4 regions of the Streptomyces sp. 796.1 genome follow, and region 3 is predicted to be linked to each of the others. Evidence: riboswitches for the same ligand, from Rfam matches in the RefSeq annotation. Region 3 holds a riboswitch; each other region holds the start of a gene.
The links. Region 3 has a riboswitch for cyclic di-AMP ahead of ACMA1D_RS27550 (M23 family metallopeptidase). Riboswitches for the same ligand answer to the same signal wherever they lie in the genome.
Positions count from the first base shown of each region.

Region 1 (4,760 bases), on a different contig from region 3:
GTCGGGAATCCGTGCCGAGGCCGCCTGATGAGAACCCCTATGAGAAAGAGGAAGACTCCCATGACCGACACGCACCCCGTCCCCACCGATGCGGAGCTCGCAGCCTCGCTCGACGGCGACTTCACCAGCGCGTACGCCACCGTGAACGGCGTCAGGCTGCACCACGTCACCGGCGGCAGCGGCGAACCGCTGATCCTGCTGGGTGGTTGGCCGCAGACCTGGTGGCAGTTCCGCAAGGTGCTGCCCGCGCTGGCCCGCTCCTTCCGGGTGACCGCCGTCGACCTGCGGGGCATGGGCGGCTCGGAGAAGCCGGCGGACGGCTACGACAAGCGCACCATGGCGCGCGACATCCACGAGCTGATCCACCACCTCGGCCACACATCGGCCTTCGTCGCCGGACACGACATCGGCGCCGGGCTCGGCTACCACCTGGCCGCCAACTATCCGGAATCGGTACGCCGGTTGGTCACCATCGACCTCGGCGTCCCCGAGGCGTCCTGGCTGGAGATCCCCATGCTGCCCAGCTCGGACAAGCAGGTCGAGGCCATCTCCCGGGGCCGGGGCGGCTACCCGTGGTGGTTCGCCTTCAACCAACTGCGCGGGCTCCCGGAGGAGTTGCTCGCCGGCCGCTTCCGTCCGGTGATCGACTGGCTGTACGGGCACATGCTCCTCGACCAGGCGTCGGTCGCCGAGGACGCCCGACGTGTCTACGCCCATGCGTACGCCACGCCCGAAGCCATCCGCGCCGGCAACGGCTGGTACCAGACGATGCGCAAGGACGTCATCGACCTCGCCGACCACGCCCCGCTGACGCTGCCCATCCTCACCCTGGCCGGTGAGCTGAGCTACCAGGCCCTGCGCCAGCAGATGGGCCCCGACAAGGGCACCGACATCCGTGTGGTGGAGGTCCGTGGCAGCGGCCACTACGTCCCCGAGGAGCAGCCGGAGGCGGTCGTACGGGAACTGCTCGCCTTCTTCGGGGCGGCGGGCCCACAGGAGTAGGTCGACACCCGGTGCGGGCCCACCTCGGGCCCGCACCGAGGCCGAATTCGGGAAATCACCCGCACCGCCCCTACCCTCCCCACTCCACCCCGGCCGAAGCCGGGAGGCATTTTCCCCGCTCCCTCCTCGCCCCCTTCCCTTCCCTCTTCTTGGAGTCCCCTCCTTGCGTCCCCTCCTTACGTACCGACCCCTCGCGGCGGGGGAGGGGCTTTCCCATGAGGTGGGCGCCCCCTCGTCTATGTCGACCGGGTCGTCGTGCGGGCGGAGTCGATCAATAGGGGAATCGCCCGGCGGGCGGGGCGCTGGCCGGGATTTCCAGAATTCTTAGCGCGAGAGGCAACCTCGCGCGGTTTCGGCGCGTATTCCTGGGTAGCAGGGACGCAGACGAGGACCAGTAATGTGGCCTGGGCCACAAGAAGCGGGCCGCGGAAGAGTGTCGGGAGCTCCGTCGAAGAGGCCGAACAAGATCATTTGAACAGAACTTTTCGGACTTTCCGGGCTCTGTGGTGCACCTCACCGGCGCCCCGCGATGATCTGTCACGTGCTGTGGTCGCCCGATCCCCTTCCGATCGCGGGAACCCCGCGCCGCCTGCGATGTCGCCCGCGGCCCGTACTTCGAAATATCGCAGTACGGCACAGATCCCGTGCAGAGCGTTATCTCTTCTCGCGAGTTATCGGCTGCAATGGATCTCCATCGGCGGGTTCAGGCTTGTCGGCAGGGAAATGAATGTGTTTTGTTGGCGATCCCGCTGAAACGAAGGCGGGTATCCGACGCCGGAATGCCGAATCTTGCCGCTGGCCGAGGAGAAACTTCAAAGTCATGACGGCAAGAGCGGGGGAACCAGGTAAGTGCCGCACCGCGTCTCAGCGCGGTCGGCTTGGGGTGAAGACGTGTCGCGGCACCCCGCCGCACCAGACGCGTCCGGGCAACTCCAGCCCGAATCCGACAGCTCACCTCGTAGGCATAGGAGAGGGCTACCCCTATGTCTTTTCGCGCACGCCACAGCCGCATCAGCCCCCGTCGTCTTGCGCGCATCTCCGTCGCGCTGACCGCTGGCGGCGCCGGCCTCGCCATCCCGTTCCTGGGCGCCACCCAGGCCAACGCCGCCTCCGTGGACGTCTGGGAGAAGGTCGCCCAGTGCGAGGCCACCGGCAACTGGAGCATCAACACCGGTAACGGCTTCTACGGCGGCCTCCAGTTCACCGACAGCACCTGGCGCTCCTTCGGCGGCACGGCCTACGCGCCGCGCGCCGACCTGGCCACCAAGGACCAGCAGATCGCCATCGCCGAGAAGGTCCTCAAGGTGCAGGGCCCCGGCGCCTGGCCGGTGTGCTCCGTCAAGGCGGGCCTGACCGCCGGCGGCCCGACCCCGCAGATCGCCCCCGACGGCGCCCGCGAGCAGGGCAACACCACCACTCGCGACAGCCGCCCGACCCAGCAGGTCGCGCCCCAGGCCGCCCCGAAGGCTGCCGCCCCCAAGGCTGCTCCGAAGGTCGCCCCCAAGGCTGCCCCCAAGGCCGAGGTGAAGTCCGCTCCGCGCACCCACCAGCACACCGCGGGCACCTCGTACACCGTGCGTTCCGGTGACACCCTGTTCAAGATCGCCCAGGCGCACGACGTCAACGGTGGCTGGCGCGCCGTCTACGACCGCAACCAGGACGTCGTCGGCAAGAACCCCAACCTGATCTACCCGGACCAGCGCCTGACGCTGCCCGGTGCCGGCTCCGCGCTGAAGGCCCCGCAGAAGAGCGCTCCGCAGCAGCAGGCCGCCCCGGCCCCGCAGCAGCAGCGCGCCCCGCAGGCCGCCCAGCCGAAGGCGCCGCAGCAGCAGGCCCCGAAGCAGCAGGTCGCGCCCAAGTCCGCGCCGGTCCAGCAGGCCCAGCCGCAGACCGAGGCCGCCACCTCGACCGGCTTCACCGCCCCGGTGGCCGGCTCCACCGGCACCCCGTACCGCCAGGCCGGCGGTAGCTGGTCCAGCGGCTACCACACCGGTGTGGACTTCCCCGTCGGCACCGGCACCACGGTCAAGGCCATCGGCGCCGGCCAGGTCGTCTCCGCCGGCTGGGCGGGCTCGTACGGCAACCAGGTCGTCATCCGCCACGCGGACGGCCACTACAGCCAGTACGCGCACCTGTCGCAGCTCACCGTCTCGGCCGGGCAGAGCGTCTCCGGCGGCCAGCAGATCGGCCTGTCCGGCAGCACCGGCAACAGCAGCGGCCCGCACCTGCACTTCGAGGTCCGCACCGGCGCCGGCTACGGCTCGGACGTCGACCCGATCGCGTACCTGCGCGCCAAGGGTGTCAGCATCTGATCACCCCAGTCGCTGACCGGCTGCCACTGACCGGTCGCTGACCGGGGCGGCAGGCAGCCCCAGCACCACGGATGTGCCCCTTCGCCCACCCGGCGAAGGGGCACATCGGCGTTCTCCGGGGCAACCCGCCCCGGCACCGGGCGTGACGGGCCCGGCCGCTCGGGGAGTGCCGGGCGGGCGCTGGGTAGAGTTCCCCGTCATGGGGTTGTGGAACGGGGAGGAACCCGCGACATCGGGCGGCGCCGAACCCGAGCACGGTGCCGAAGGTCCCGTACGGAGCGTCGGCGGCCCGACGCGCAGCACCGAGGCCGCGCGCGGAGCCGGCAGCGCGCCCGCCGCCGATCCGCGGCGCGCCATCGAACACCGGGGCGTCGGCGGCACGGTCGACACCCCGGCCCCCGACGACCAGGCGCCGCAGCCGCAGGCACCCACACAGCCACAGCCACAGCCGCTGGACGGCAGCCCCGCGCCGACCGCCGCGCCCCCGGCGCCGAGCACCCCCGCCCCGTACCCGGCGCCCCTGCCAGGCAGCGCCTACTACCCCGTGTCCCACCCCCAGCCGGCGCCCCGGTCGCAGCAGGAGCAGCCGTCCGGCTGGCAGCCACCCAGCGCCGTCGAGCAGGACCTGTACGAGGCGAAGGAGCGCGGCGACTGGGCCGGCTACTTCGACGTGCTGGCCCGTACGCCGCTGTTCGTGGCCGACTCGCGGGCCCGGGTGGACGCCCACCCCGACAGCGTCGTCTTCACCCCGTACCGCGACCCGCGCACCCGCACCGACTGCCTGGCCGTCTACACCGAGGGGATGCTGCCGGCGCCGGTCGAGGACCCCGTCTTCCACTCCGGGTCGCTGGGCTGGTACGCGCGGGTGTGGGGCGCGAAGGACCCGCAGTGGCTCGCGGTCAACCCGGGCAGCCCCTGCGAGGCGTACTTCCCGACCACGACCAGCCACCGCGCGGTCTGGCAGCAGCACGCCGAGCGGGCCGCCCGGTGCAGCCAGCCTCCGCGCCGGCTCCGCGCCCTGTACATCGGCGGGCCGCTGCGCGGACCGGTCGCACACGGCCTGGCCTGCGGGGCGCTGCTCTCCGTCAGCAACGGCGAACTGTGGAACGCCATGGCCTACCACGGCGGCGGTTACACGGCCGAGCGGGACCGGCTCGCCGAGTGGTGGGGGATCGGGTCGCGGGCCGACTGGCAGCGCACCCAGGACCTGCTGCTGCGGGCCGAAATGACCAGCCCCGTATGGGAGTTCACGCTCGGCATACGCCGCTCGCTCGCGCTGGACTTCGCCGGCGCCGTCGAGGTGGACCACTGGCGCCAGGTGGCCGAGCGCGCCCTGTGGCACGGTGCCGCCGAGGCCGCCGAGCCGCGCATCACGCCCGACGGGGTGACGGTGGCCCAGCCGCGCAGCGACGCCGAGGTGCGCTCCCAGGTGGCCGGGGTGCGGCG
Region 1 is NZ_JBLIWA010000015.1:131,372-136,131, forward strand. It holds gene ACMA1D_RS12720 (alpha/beta fold hydrolase) at 61-1,002, shown strand; cyclic di-AMP (ydaO/yuaA leader) riboswitch at 1,773-1,982, shown strand; gene ACMA1D_RS12725 (transglycosylase family protein) at 1,986-3,314, shown strand; gene ACMA1D_RS12730 (DUF1266 domain-containing protein) at 3,514-4,760, shown strand, end outside.
Region 1: another riboswitch for cyclic di-AMP. It lies ahead of ACMA1D_RS12725 (transglycosylase family protein); the one in region 3 lies ahead of ACMA1D_RS27550 (M23 family metallopeptidase).

Region 2 (4,760 bases), on a different contig from region 3:
CGGCGCGGGGGCCGGTCGCGGCCCGGCTAGCGGTGGCTGTCGGCCGTGTCGACCTCGTCCCACAGGTTGCCGTACCAGGGCTGGTCGCCGCCGCGGTCGTCGGCCGAGCGCTCGGCCTCCTCGGCGTCAGGCCCCAGCATGCTGTACCCCGTCTCGCCGGGGCGCAGGTAGTGCAGGTGCTCGCGCGCCAGCCGCTCGATGTAGGCGGGGTCCTCCAGGCGGGCCTTGCGGTCGCGCAGCCGCTCGACGTCCTCGCGGGTCTGCTCGGCCTGCCGGCGCTGGTCGGCGATGTCGGAGCGCTGCGAGACGAACTGCCGTATCGGGTACGCGAGCGCCACCACCAGTGAGCAGACGACGAGCGCGAGGAGCGCGGCGCGGCCGGTGAGCCGGCCGCGGCGGGGTCGCCTGGCCCTGGTGCGGGCCCGGTAGACGCGGGCGGCGGCGTTTTCGCCGAGCACCCTGAGCCGGGTCGCGGTGGAGAACCGGTCCGCGGGCACGTCACTCCCCTTCATCCGTCGTCGTCCGTGGTCAGCCGGGTTTCCGGCGTCCGGGCGGCGTACGCGCCCAGCGGCCGGTGCGCGGGCCCGCCAGCACACACGTACGTCCCCGGCCACGGTACGGGACCGGGGCCGGGGACGGACGGAAAAGCGGCGGGCTCGCCGCGCTGTCGCGGTGCGGACGGCGCGGCGGGACCGGGGCGGGCGCGACGCCTACCCGGGAACGGGCCCGGGCGGGCGGCCGGCCCGGCGCCGGGGTCAGCCCTCGAAGCGGAACCGCGGGAAGGCGCTGCGGCCCGCGTAGACGGCCGCGTCGTCCAGGATCTCCTCGATGCGCAGGAGCTGGTTGTACTTGGCCACGCGCTCGGAGCGGGCCGGGGCGCCGGTCTTGATCTGGCCGCAGTTGGTGGCGACGGCCAGATCGGCGATGGTGACGTCCTCGGTCTCGCCGGAGCGGTGCGACATCATGCACTTGAAGCCGTTGCGCTGGGCCAGCTCGACCGCGTCCAGGGTCTCGGTCAGCGAGCCGATCTGGTTGACCTTGACCAGCAGGGCGTTGGCGGTGCCGGACTCGATGCCGCGGGCCAGCCGCTCCGGGTTGGTGACGAACAGGTCGTCGCCGACGATCTGGACCTTGTCGCCGAGCTCGTCGGTGAGGGTCTTCCAGCCGTCCCAGTCCTCCTCGTTCAGCGGGTCCTCGATGGAGACCAGCGGGTAGGAGGCGACCAGCTCGGCGTAGTACGCGGTCATCTCGGCCGCGCTGCGGGGCTTGCCCTCGAACGCGTACGAGCCGTCCTCGTAGAACTCGGAGGCGGCGACGTCGAGCGCGAGCGCGATGTCCTGGCCGGGGGTGTAGCCGGCCTTCTTGATGGCCTCGACGATCAGGTCGAGCGCCTCGCGGTTGGAGTCCAGGTTCGGCGCGAAGCCGCCCTCGTCGCCGAGGCCGGTGGACAGGCCGCGCTCCTTCAGGACGCCCTTGAGCGTGTGGTAGACCTCGGCGCCCCAGCGCAGCGCCTCGGAGAAGGACTCGGCGCCGACGGGCGCGATCATGAACTCCTGGATGTCCACGTTGGAGTCGGCGTGCGAGCCGCCGTTCAGGATGTTCATCATCGGCACCGGCAGCAGGTGCGCGTTCGGGCCGCCGAGGTAGCGGAAGAGCGGCAGGTCGGACGCCTCGGAAGCGGCGTGCGCGACGGCCAGCGAGACGCCCAGGATGGCGTTGGCGCCGAGCGAGGACTTGTCGGGCGTGGCGTCCAGGTCGAACATGGCCTGGTCGATCAGCCGCTGCTCGGTGGCGTCGTAGCCGACCAGCTCCGGGCCGATCTGCTCGATGACCGCGAGCACGGCCTTCTCCACACCCTTGCCGCCGTAGCGGGCCTTGTCGCCGTCCCGCAGCTCAAGGGCCTCGAACTGGCCGGTCGAGGCGCCGGACGGCACGGCAGCACGGCCGGTGCTGCCGTCGTCGAGGCCGACCTCGACCTCGACCGTGGGGTTGCCTCGCGAATCGAGGATCTCGCGGGCTACGACGACGTCGATAGACGGCACGAGCGGTCTCCTTCGTGTGGGTCTGAGCTTCTGCGTCATGAGCCTAACCGGCCCCGGTGCCCCGGCTCGCCGCGCGCCCGTCCGACGAGACGACAGCGCGGACAAAAACGCAGATCGCTGGGCGAACGGCACACCCGAATCGGTGGCGCGGCTCCCCGGGCGGCGCTGGCCGGGGCGGGCACAAAGGGCGCTCGCGGCATGCCTACGCCCCGTGGGCGACGGTACGCCGTCGCCGCCGCGTACGCCTCGCGTCCATTCGACGTCCAGGCGGGGACGGGGTCCCGTGCGGCGGCTGGGTGTGGGGGGCGTGGGGGCTGTGGAGCGGGTGGTGGCGCTGTGGGGCGCCGGCCGGCGGCCGGACGCGGGGGCTGCGCCGTGGGGGGGGCCGGGGCCTAGTCGTACGGCCGCTGTGGCTCGCGGGGGCCGTGGGGCGTACGGGCCTGGGGCTCGTACCGGCCGATTCGTACGGACTGGGCTCGTACGGACCGGCTCATACGGGCCGCGCGGCGGGCGGGCGCGGTGGGGCGCGGGTTGCGGGCCGGGGCGGCGGGGGGCCGTGGACGGCGTGGGGCCGGGGCCAACGCGGAGCCCCGCCGCGATGCGCTCGGGGGAAGGCGCACCGTGGCGGGGCGGTCTGCGGCGCCGTGCGGCGCTGGGGTACGGCACCCGGCCCGCGGCCGGCCCTGGGCGGAGCCGGCCGGGGTCGGGGTGGTGGGTCAGCTCAGGTGGAGCTGCTGGCCCGGGTAGATCAGGTCGGCATCGGTGATGATGTCGTCGTTCAGGTCGTACAGCTTGGCCCAGCCGCCCTTGACGCCCTCGGCCTCAGCGATCTTGGCGAGCGTGTCGCCGGACTCGACCTTGTACTCGCCGTCGCCCTTCTTGATGGTCTTCGGGGCGGTGTGCTGCGGCGCGGCCTGCTGCGGGGCGGCGTGGCGCGGCACGTAGCGCTCGGCGCTGCGGCTCGGGGCCTGCTCCTGGGTGGTGCGCGGCGCGGCGTGCTTGGGGGCGGCCTTCGGCGCGGCCTGCTGCGGGGCGGCCTGCTGCTGGGGCGCGGTGTGCTGCTTCGGCGCCTGCTGCTTGGGGGCCTGCTGCTTGGGCGCGGTGTAGCCGCCCTGGGTCAGGTTGACGCCGCAGTGCGGCCAGGCGCCCTTGCCCTGGCTGGCGAGGACCTTCTCGGCGATCTGGATCTGCTGCGCCTTGGACGCCAGGTTGGCGGTCGGGGCGTACGCGGTGCCGCCGTACGCGGCCCAGGTGGAGGCGGAGAACTGGAGGCCGCCGTAGTAGCCGTTGCCGGTGTTGATCGACCAGTTGCCGGTGGACTCGCACTGGGCGACCTGGTCCCACTGCGAGGTGGTGGCCGCGTTGGCGTTGGCGGCGCCCATCAGCGGCACGGCGACGGCCGCACCGGTCACGCCGGCGAGCGTGGCTATCCGGGTGGCCTTGGACGGACGACGGTGCTTGCCCTTGGAAATCAGCATGTTGGTTTCCTCACCGACGCCTACGAGGTGAGCTGTCGGGTTCGGACTGTGAGTTGCCCGGCCGCGGTCTCCCGCAGCTTCACCCCTAGCCGTTCAGCCCCCTCGTACCCCGGACCGTTCGGCACTTACCTGTGGTTCCCCCGCTCCTGCCTTCGGCGCTTGACGCGTCGGCTTCCCCCCGGCCGCCGGCAGGATTCGGCGTGACGACCAGTGGCGCTCGCGGTGGCGAGCGATGAAGACCGTAATCACAGATCCCCGGAGTGCTCAAACCCCTACATCCCTGGAAAGTCAGTGGGGTTTACCCGCAAGAAAATCACATCCCCGCAGGTCAGACAGCATGGCTACAGATTGGGCAAGCGAGACACGCCGGGAAGCCAAAGAGACCCATGTCTCACTTTCGCCAAACGGGGCACATCACCATCAATTGCCCCGCCCGGCGGCCCGTCAGCGTTCCGCTTTCACCCCAAGGTCAAGCTTTTGACCAGGCAAGATCAGGTCCGGATCGGCGCCCACGACCTTTTCATTTGCCACGTAGAGCGCCGGCCAGCCGCCCGGGGTCGCATGGCGCTCGGCGATCGCCGACAACGTGTCGCCGGAACGCACCTCGTGCTCACCCTGCGTGACGCCGTCCGCGCCCTTGACCCCGTCGCGCCCGCGCTCGCTGCGGTCGGCGTGGCGGCCCCCGGGACGCTCCGTCGCGCCCTCGCCACGGTCCGCGTCCGCGCCGGACTCGGGGCTCGGTTCGCCGCGGTGCTTGCCGGTGCCCGCGCCGGCGTCCGCGCCGGCCCCCGCGCCGGTCTCCGCCGGGTCGCCGCTGCCGCCGGCATGTCGGCCGCTTCCGGCCCGATCCGCGTCCCGCTCGGCGCCGTCGCCGGCCTCGCCGTCCGCCTTGCCGGTCGACTCGCCGTCCGCCCCGCCGCCGGCCTTGTCGCCGGCCTTGTCGCCGCTGTCGCCGCGCTCGGGCGACTGCGCGCGGTCCGTGGTCGAACCATCGGCACGGTCGGTGTCCGCCGCGCGGTCGGTGTCGTCGCCGTCCGCGCCGTCGCGCGCCTCGCCGGCCGGGGTCTTGGCGTCCGCGTCCCGGTCGGCGTCGCGGCCGGCGCCCCGGTCCGCGCCGTCGCGGGCGTCACCCCCGGCCTTCTCGCCCCGGTCGCGGTCCGTCTTCGCCGGCTCGTCGTCGGACTTGTGCTCGCCGTCCGCCGCCCCGCCGGGTCTGGAGGTGGGCCCGGGCGCCGGCAGC
Region 2 is NZ_JBLIWA010000056.1:632-5,391, forward strand. It holds gene ACMA1D_RS28975 (FtsB family cell division protein) at 27-512, opposite strand; gene eno (phosphopyruvate hydratase) at 756-2,042, opposite strand; gene ACMA1D_RS28985 (transglycosylase family protein) at 2,759-3,520, opposite strand; cyclic di-AMP (ydaO/yuaA leader) riboswitch at 3,523-3,688, opposite strand; gene ACMA1D_RS28990 (transglycosylase family protein) at 3,965-4,760, opposite strand, start outside.
Region 2: another riboswitch for cyclic di-AMP. It lies ahead of ACMA1D_RS28985 (transglycosylase family protein); the one in region 3 lies ahead of ACMA1D_RS27550 (M23 family metallopeptidase).

Region 3 (4,760 bases):
ACGCGTCCCGCCGCCCCGCCACCCACCACTAAGCGGAAGCCTCGTCCAGCGCCGCCAGTTCCGCGGGCGTGAGTTCCAGGTCGGCGACGGCCAGCAGGGGCGGGAGTTGTTCGGGCGTGCGGGCGCTGGCGATGGGGGCCACCACCGTCGGCTGGGCGGCGAGCCAGGCCAGGGCGACGGTGCTGACCTCGACCCGGTGCGCGGCGGCGACCTCGTCGAGCGCGGCGAGCACCCGCGGCCCCCGCTCGCCGGTCAGGTACTGCTCCACGGCCGCTCCCCGTACGGAGTCAGCGGCCGGGCGCCCGGGCCGGTGCTTGCCGGTAAGGAACCCGGCGGCCAGCGCGAAGTACGGCACCGCGACCAGGCCGCGGTCGGCGACCACCTGGGCGAGTTCGCCCTCGTAGGTGTCGCGGGAGACCAGGTTGTAGTGCGGCTGGACGGCGACGTAGCGGGCCAGGCCCTCGCGCTCGGAGGCGTCGAGCGCGGCGGTCAGCCGGGCCGGCGAGATGTTGGAGGCCGCGATCTGCCGCACCTTGCCCGCGCGGACGAGTCCGTCCAGCGCGCCGAGGAACTCCTCGACCGGCACCGACTCGTCGTCGTAGTGCGTGTAGTACAGGTCGATGTGGTCGGTCCGCAGCCGGGTCAGCGACGCCTCGACGTCCGCCGTGATCACCTCGGCGGACAGGCCGCGCCGCGTGCCGTCCGGGCCGCTGGCGCCGCCGACCTTGGTGGCGATGACGACCCGGTCGCGGTTGCCGCGCGCCGCGAGCCAGTTGCCGATGATGGCCTCCGACTCGCCGCCCGAGTTGCCCGGCACCCAGGCCGAGTACACGTCGGCGGTGTCGATGAAGTTGCCGCCGGCGCCCGCGTAGGCGTCCAGGATGGCGAAGGACTGCGCCTGGTCGGCGCCCCAGCCGAAGACGTTGCCGCCCAGCGAGAGCGGGAAGACCTCGACGTCGCCGATCAGGCGGGCCCGTGTGCTCGGTACGTGTTCAACCATGCCCGTGGCCAACGGCCCCGCCCAGCGCCCTATTCCCGCCCCGCCCCGCCGATCCGCCGTACGGGTCACCCACGCCGTACGCGCCGTACGCGCCCTGCGGACCAACCGGCCGCACGAGCCGGACGCGCCACCGCGCCGCACGCCCCACCCACCGGCCCGCGGGCCCCGCGGCCCCGCCGGCCCGCTACGGCTGGAGGCCGTGTTCCCGCAGCCACGCCACGGGGTCGATCGGCGCGCCGCCGCCCGGCCTGACCTCCAGGTGCAGGTGCGGCCCGGTGACGTTGCCGGTCGCGCCCACCCGGCCGATCACGTCGCCGGTGCCGACCTGGCCCGAGGTCTGCGTCATGGAGGACAGGTGGCAGTACCAGACCTCGGTGCCGTCGGGGAGCGTGAGGACGATGCGGTAGCCGTACGAACCGGCCCAGCCCGCCTGCGTGATGGTGCCGCCGTGCACCGCCTTGACCGGGGTGCCGGTCGGGGCGGCGAAGTCCTGGCCGGTGTGGTTGGCCGACCACATGTCGCCGGCCTGGCCGAACGTGGAGGTCAGCGTGTACGAGCCGACCGGCAGCGCGTAGCTGGCGGCGAGCTTGGCGCGGCGTTCGGCCTCCGCCTTGCGCGCGGCCTCCGCCGCCTTGGCCTCCGCGGCCCGCTTCGCCTCCTCGGCCTTGCGCTTGGCCTCGGCCTCGGCGGCCCGCTTCTTCGCCTGCTCCGCGGCCTGTTCGGCGGCCTTCTTGCGCGCCGCCTCGGCCGCGGCCCGCTCCGCCGCGACCCGCTCGGCGGCCTCGCGCTCGGCCGCGTCCGCCGCGTTCTGCTGGTTCTCGGCCTGCTGGAGGATGCGGGCGCGCAGCGCCTCGCCCGCGTTGGCCGTGCCGTTGGCCGTCTCCTCGACGGTCAGCCCGGCCTGGCTCAGCGGCGTACGGTCCGCCGGGTGCACCGGGGACGCCGGCTGCCCGCCGCCGTCCGCCAGCAGCGGCCCGACGCCGGGGATCTGGTCGGCGTCGGGCAGGGAGTCGACGAGGGCGTCGGCCGCGGCCCCGAGGTCGGGGACGGACAGCGCGGCCTGCGGGCGGTCCTTGGCGCTCGCCATGCCGCCGGCGCCGACCGCCGCGATGACCCCGACGCCGAGCACGGCACCGCTGCGGGCCATCGAGCCGCCGCGCTGCTTCACCACCCGGTGCCGGCCGCGGACCGGGGCGACGCTCTCGGCGGTGGGGTTCCACTCCTCCCCGGGCGCGCTGCCCGGGGCTTCGTCCTCGGACGCGCCCCAGGGTGGCGGGTCGCCCCAGGGCGCCGGCTCGGGCGCCGCGCCGGGCGCCGTCCCGAGCGTCATCTCATCCGTCATCTCGACTGCCGCGCCGGGGAGTTCGTCCGTACGGCCGGCGAAGGGGAGCCCGCCGGGATGGCCGTCGGGGTGGCCACCGGGGTGCGCCGCGACCTGGCCCCCGGGGTGCGCGGCGAACTGCCCGCCGGGGTGCCCGGCGAAGGGACCGCCGGCATGTTCGGCGGGGTCGGCCGCGGGAGAAGCCGGGCCGGAGGCAGACCTGTTGGACGCCACGGAGGCGTGCTCCTTTCCTTCCTTCTCGCCTACCGGGTTAGCTGACGGGTTCGGAGCAGGAAGGTCTCCTACGGGCCGTGGACGACCCGATTCACCCCAAGGGTTGGTTCCCCGGTTCCCTCGTCTCGGCCCCGCCGGGAACGGCGGTGTCGTGCCTGAGGAATTCGGCGACGGCGCACGGAGCCGCCTCTTGCGGCGGCGGTGACGACCGCGCTGCGTTATCGAACGTTAATAGAGGCTCGGGTGTGATTCCAAGCTGTTCTGGGGAATAGGGCACCGCCTTTGCCGGACCGCCTACCGAACTTCAGCAGCCTGGTCAAGATCGACTACCCAGCGCAGTCAACGGCCATCGCCGCGCCCGCCGCGCCGGGCCAGCCCCGGGCCCGACCGGCGCAGCGCGAGCAGCGCCATGTCGTCCACTCGCTGCCCGTGCGTATGCCGCGTCACGTCGGCGATCAGCGTGTCCAGGAGCCCGTCGGGGCTGGCGAAGCGCCGGCCGCCGAGCCGCTGCGTCGGCTCGTAGAACCGGCCGGTCTCGTCGCGCGCCTCGGTCACCCCGTCCGTCAGCATCAGCAGCGTCGCACCGGCCGGGAACGCCGTCTCCGTCACCGTGTCCTGCCAGGCCGCCAGGTCTCCCATGCCGAGCGGCAGCGCGCCCGCGGCCGGCACCAGTTCCCGTACGTTGCCGTCGGGCAGCAACAGGAGGGGCGGCGGGTGGCCGCGGTTGATGAGCCGGAGCCGGCCGCTGCCGGCGTCGTCGATCTCGCCGATGACCGCGGTGGTGAACCCCTCGAACTGGTCGAGCCCGGCCCGCCGGTCGCCCTCCCGGTCCAACGCCCGCTCCAACCGGTCGACCACGCCCTCCAGCGCGGGCTCCTGCTCCGCCGCCTCGCCGAACGCCCCGACGACCACGGCGACCGCCTCCACCGCGTCCAGGCCCTTGCCCCGTACGTCCCCGATGAGCACGCGGGCGCCGTACGGGGACTCCTGCACCGCGTACAGGTCGCCGCCGATCCTGGCGTCGGTCTGCGCCGCGACGTACCTGGCGGCGATCCGCAGCGCGCCCGTCCGGGCCGGCGGCGCGGGCAGTACGGCGCGCTGCGCGGCCTCGGCGACCACCCGGACGGTGGCGAGCTGCCGGTAGTTGCGCCGCACCACCCGGTTGATGGCCAGCGCGAACAGGGCGACGGTCGCCACGGTCGCCACCTCGGTCACCGACAGCGCCCGGTCGGCGGCGCTGTGCGCGAACGCCAGCAGGACCGCGGTGGCGACTGCGGTCGCCGCCACCACGCTCGTCCAGCGCAGCGAGAACAGCGGGGCGGCGATCAGCGAGGCGGCGGTGAGGAACGGCGACGCGGTGTAGTGCGAGGGGGTCAGCAGGTCGAAGACGACACCGCCGGCGAGCAGGACGGCGGGGAGCCAGCGCAGGACATTCCGGGCATGCGCGGCGCGCGGCGACTCCGCTTCCGCTCCGTCCCACCCGGGGTTCCCCACGCGCTGCTCCCGCTCTCGGCTGGCCCGCACCCTACACAGCCCCCTTCACCCGCATCCGTCACACCTTTCCCACCACCACCCCGAACCTCCCCACCCCCACCCCTCGCGAGCGACCCCAGCCCCCCAAGCGGCCTATTCACCCCCCGGGACGGAACCCGTACGAGGCAGCGTCCCGCGCCGGAAGCCAGCGGCTCACCGCCGGGGCGGAGCGCGTACGCAGCGGCGGACGAGGCGGGCGTACGGAATGCGCGTACGGAACGGGCGTACGGATCGGAGGGGGCCGGGAGGCAGAAGGGGGCGGGGCAGCCGCGGGGCGGGCGGGATACCAGACAGCCACAGCCACGATCGCGGGGCCGGCCGCAGCCGGCCGCAAGCCCGGTCCCGCACGCGAACGGTCGGGGCCGGCCGCGGTCGGTGACGACGGGCGGTGACGACGATCGTGCCGACGGACGCCGACCGGGTGGCGCCACCCACGGCCGGCGGATACGCACACGAGGCGAGCCGGTACGCGCGCGAGGCGATCAGGTACGCGCACGGCGGCCGGCCGGGCAGAGAGGCAGGGCGAGGCGGGTGTGCGCGGGTCCGGCAGCCGGACGCGCGCACGGGTCCGGCAGCCGCCTCAGTCGGGAGGGGCGGCGGTACCCGAGGCGGGGAACGGGGGCGGCCTTCGCGGGCGGCGGGGGCGAGGCCGCTCCGCCCTGCGACGGGCCG
Region 3 is NZ_JBLIWA010000048.1:41,895-46,654, forward strand. It holds gene ACMA1D_RS27545 (aldo/keto reductase) at 29-1,000, opposite strand; gene ACMA1D_RS27550 (M23 family metallopeptidase) at 1,185-2,555, opposite strand; cyclic di-AMP (ydaO/yuaA leader) riboswitch at 2,567-2,735, opposite strand; gene ACMA1D_RS27555 (PP2C family protein-serine/threonine phosphatase) at 2,895-4,049, opposite strand.

Region 4 (4,760 bases), on a different contig from region 3:
CGACCGCAGCCGGATCATCGACGACGCGCACCGCGGGCTGTCCGTCACCGGCGCCCGCTTCGTCCTGGTCGACGGCACCGTCGCGGCGACCTGGACCGTCCGGGACGGCACCGTCCGCGTGACACCGCTGCGCCGGCTCTCGCGCACCGACCGCACCGCGGTCGCCGAACAGGGCCAGGCCCTGGCGTCCTTCCTCTCCGAGGACGGTGACGACCGCGACCGGGTGCGCATCGACGCGCCCGCGCCGTAATCCCCAACTCCCGCGCGCGCCCGCACGCGCGTACGCCCGCACTGCCCCTGCCCGCACCCGAACGTGCGGCCCGCACCGGGTTTGGCGCCCGTGGTCGGCGCGTACGGGCGGGCACGCGCGCGGGGCACGCCGAAGGCCCCGGCTTCGGGAGCCGGGGCCTTGGCGGGAGAACGAGTGCCGGGTGGGCGGTGGGCCGTGACCGGGCGGGCCGCTCGCGCGGCATGGGGGCGCCCGGCGGGGCCGCGCGCAAGGGCGCGCACACCGCCACCGTGCCACCGCGGGCGGTGGCCGGCCAAGCGTGGTGAACCGGGGCTAGATGTTGACGCCGTGCGACCTGAGGTAGGCCAGCGGGTCGATGTCCGAGCCGTACTGCGCGGAGGTGCGGGCCTCGAAGTGCAGGTGCGGGCCGGTGGAGTTGCCCGTGCTGCCCGAGATGCCGATCTGCTCGCCCGGCGCCACGGTCTGGCCGACCGAGACGGAGAGGCTGTGCAGGTGGCCGTACTGGGTGTAGGTGCCGTCGTTCATCTTGATGATGACGTTGTTCCCGTACGCACCGCCCCAGCCGGCCTCGACCACGGTGCCGGCGCCCACGGCACGCACCGTGGTGCCCGTGCTGGCGTGGAAGTCGATGCCGGTGTGGCTGCCGGAGGACCAGTTGCCGCCGGACGCCTTGTACTGGGTGGAGACGTAGCTGCCCGCGATCGGCGAAACGTAACTGCCGATCGCCGCGCGCTCGGTGGTGCGGGAGGCACGGGACTGCCCGGTCTGCTCCGTCTGGCTCGCCTGCTCGCTGGCCTTCTGCTGGGCCTCGCGCTCCGCGGCGGCCTTGGCCTCGGCGGCCTTCTTGGCGGCGGCCTTCTTCTTGGCCTCCTCGGCGGCGGCCTTGCGCTTGGCCTCCTCCGCCTTCCGCTTCACCTCGGCGGCGTGCTTGGCGGCCTGCTGGCGCGCCTCTTCCTCCGCCTGCTGCTCCGCCGCGGCCTGCTCGGCGGCGGTGTACTGGGCGTCAGCCTGGGCACCGATCTTGTCGGCGATGTTGTCGTTCAGGGTCACGGCCTGGCGCAGGCCGGTGTCCTGAAGTTCCGGCGACGCATCGGCACCGGAAGCGGCCATCGCGGGCGCCGCGATGCCGGCGACGACTCCGGAGGCGGCGAGAGTGGCCATACCCGCCACATTCGCACTGCTACGGGCGAAACGGGTGGGGCGACGGTGCCGCCCGGTGGCACGGGTGAACGCCATGAGGAGGCGTGCTCCTTTCCTTCCCTCTCGCCTACCGGGTTAGCTGACGGGTTCGGAGCAGGAAGGTCTCCTACGGTCACCACGCCCCGCGAGAGGATGGCGGCCGATTCACCCCAGGGGATTTGGGTCCCCGGCTCCCTCGGCTCGCACCAGAGGGACTCGGCGATGGTTGTCCGGTGCCACGGATGTGGCGGATGCGTGACGAACAACGGCCCTGACGCTAAGCGGGACCACTTTTGATCGGCAAACAGAACCGGCTGTTTGTTGCGCACGCCACACGGCAGATGGGCAGCCTCTCCAGCAAACCAGACATACCGAAAGCCCCTGGATTCCCTCTTGACTCCGCGGCTCCTTAACGCTCCGTCAGCAACAGAGCGCCCGCGCCCCGCTCGCCCGGCCTCGCGCCCGGCCCCCTCACCAGACGCCACGCACCGGCCGCCCCGCCGGCTCCCGCGCCCCGTGACGCCTCGTGAATCCGGTAGGCGACACGGGCGATATGGGCGTACGAGGCCGTACCAGGGCTCCGCGCGCCGCGCCCGCCCCCACTTTCCTCGCACTCCCTTGCCTTGCACTCCCCGTACGCGCGCGCACGCGCGCGAGGCGGTCAGCGGCTCAGGCGGAGGCCCGTCTCAGGAACTCAGTCCGTCTCGGGCACTCAGGCCCGTCGCCGTGACCGCCGTGGCATCCACCCACCCGCCCACGCGCGCGGCCCCGCCCGCGCTCCCTGTCGTACGGAGCGACGCGTACGACGGCTCCGTACGCCAAGGCTCCGCGCAACAGCTTCGTACGGCGAATCCGTACGGAACGCCCGTACAACTGGTCTGCACCGCGGGCTCTGCACCGCGGGGTCTACACGGCGGGACCTGCGCGGCGGGTTCCGCACCGCCCGATCAAGGGGCAGTGCCAGGCCCGGCGGCAGGGCGCCGTTGGGCGGCCGGGCATGCGACGGCCGGACGGGGGCCCCGCCCACTCGGGCGCCCGTCGGTCGCGTGCCCGGCCGCCGCCGGATCGGACGGCGTCAGCCGGAGACCACCCGCACGTCGCCGATGCCCAGCGCCTTCACCGGCTCCTCGATGGCCGAGGCGTCGCCGACCAGCACGGTGACCAGGCGGTCCACCGGGAAGGCGTTCACGACGGCCGCGGTCGCCTCGACCGTGCCGGTCTCGGCGAGCCGGCGGTAGAGGTGGGCCTGGAAGTCGTCCGGCAGGTGCTGTTCCACCTGGTCCGCGAGGGTGCCGGCGACCGATGCCGCCGTCTCGAACTTCAGCGGGGCGATGCCCACCAGGTTCTGCACGGCCACGTCGCGCTCGTCGTCCGTCAGCCCCTCGGCGGCCAGCGTGCGCAGCACCTTCCAGGCGTCCTCCAGCGCCGGCCCGGTCACCTCGGTGGCCACCGAACCGCTGATGGCCAGCAGCGAGAGGCCGGAGCCGTCGGCCGTGGAGCGCAGCACCTGGGCGAAGGCCCGCACGCCGTAGGTGTAGCCCTTCTCCTCACGCAGCACCCGGTCCAGCCGGGAGGTGAGGGTGCCGCCCAGGCAGTAGGTGCCCAACGTCTGCGCCGGCCAGACCCGGTCGTGCCGGTCCGCGCCCACCCGGCCGATGAGCAGTTGGGTCTGCACCGCGCCCGGGCGGTCCACGATGACGACCCGTCCGGTGTCGTCGGCGGCGACGGCCGGCACCGGGCGGGCCTGCCCGGCATCGCCCGTCCAGGCGCCCAGCGTGTCGGCGAGCGCCTCGTCGAGGTCGACGCCGGTGAGGTCGCCGACGACCACGGCGGTGGCCGTCGCGGGACGTACGTGCGCCGTGTAGAAGGCGCGCACCGCGGCGGCGTCCACGGCCGCCACCGTCTCCTCGGTGCCCTGCCGCGGACGGGACATCCGCGAGTCGGCCGGGAAGAGCTCCTTGGAGAGCGTCATCGCCGCCCGCCGGGCCGGATTGGCCAGCTCGTGCGGGATCTCGTCCAACCGGTTGTGCACCAGCCGCTCGACCTCCCCGGCGGGGAAGGCGGGCGTGCGCAGCGCGTCGGCGAGCAGCCCGAGCGCCTTGTGCAGCCGGGAGGCCGGCACCTCAAGCGAGACCCGGACCCCCGGGTGGTCCGCGTACGCGTCCAGGGTCGCGCCGCAGCGCTCAAGCTCGGCGGCGAACTCCTCGGCGGTGTGCCGGTCGGTGCCCTCGGACAGCGCCCGCGCCATGATCGTGGCGACGCCCTCGATGCCCTGCGGCTCGGCCTCAAGCGGCGCGGCGAGGTTGACCTCGACCGCGACCACCTGCTGGCCGGGGCGGTGACAGCGCAGCACGGTCAGGCCGTTGGACAACTGGCCGCGCTCGGGCGCGGGGAACGCCCACGGCTTGGGCTGGCCGGGCTGCGGCTGGGGGTGGAACTGCATGCTCGTCACGGCGGTGTCCGTCGCCTTCGTCTGGCTCGTGGCTGCGGCGTCGCTCACCGGTCGGCCCCTTCCTCGTTGTCCTCGGTCGCTGCGTCGGTCCCGGTGGCCTCGACCACGTCGGTCGGCTCGGTCGGCTCGGCGCCCTCGGCGCTCTCCGCCGGCTCGATCGGCTCGTAGACGAGCACGGCCCGGTTGTCGGGGCGCAGTCGGGCGGCGGCGACGGCCTGCACCTCGGCGGCGGTGATGTCGAGCACCCGGCTCACCGCGGTCAGCGCCAACTGCGGGTCCCCGAACAGCACCGCGTACCGGCACAGTTCGTCGGCCCGGCCGCCGACCGTGGCCAGCCGGTCCAACCATTCGCGTTCGAGTTGCGCCTGGGCGCGCTCCATCTCCTCCGGGCTCGGGCCCTCGGCTGCGAACCTGGCCAGTTCCTCGTCGACGGCCGACTCGATCGCGGGCACCTCGACGCCGCCCGAGGTCTTGACGTCGAGCCAGCCGAGCGAGGGCGCACCGGACAGCCGCAGCAACCCGAAGCCGGCCGCGACGGCCGTGCGGTCGCGCCGCACCAGGCGGTTGTGCAGCCGCGAGGACTCGCCGCCGCCGAGCACGGTCAGCGCCAGGTCGGCCGCGTCCGCCTCCCGGGTGCCGTCGTGCGGCAGCCGGTAGGCGGCCATCAGCGCCCGGGCCGGCACCTCCTCGCGCACCTCCTCGCGCACCTGCTCCCCCAGGACGTCGGGGAGCGCGCCGTCGCGCGGGGTGGGCTTGCCGTCGTGCGCCGGGATGGAGCCGAAGTACTTCTCGACCCAGGCCAGCGTCTGCTCCGGGTCGATGTCGCCGACCACGGAGAGCACGGCGTTGTTCGGCGCGTAGTACGTGCGGAAGAACTGC
Region 4 is NZ_JBLIWA010000038.1:123,722-128,481, reverse strand. It holds gene ACMA1D_RS23935 (winged helix DNA-binding domain-containing protein) at 1-250, shown strand, start outside; gene ACMA1D_RS23930 (M23 family metallopeptidase) at 563-1,486, opposite strand; cyclic di-AMP (ydaO/yuaA leader) riboswitch at 1,500-1,661, opposite strand; gene ACMA1D_RS23925 (M16 family metallopeptidase) at 2,505-3,872, opposite strand; gene ACMA1D_RS23920 (M16 family metallopeptidase) at 3,926-4,760, opposite strand, start outside.
Region 4: another riboswitch for cyclic di-AMP. It lies ahead of ACMA1D_RS23930 (M23 family metallopeptidase); the one in region 3 lies ahead of ACMA1D_RS27550 (M23 family metallopeptidase).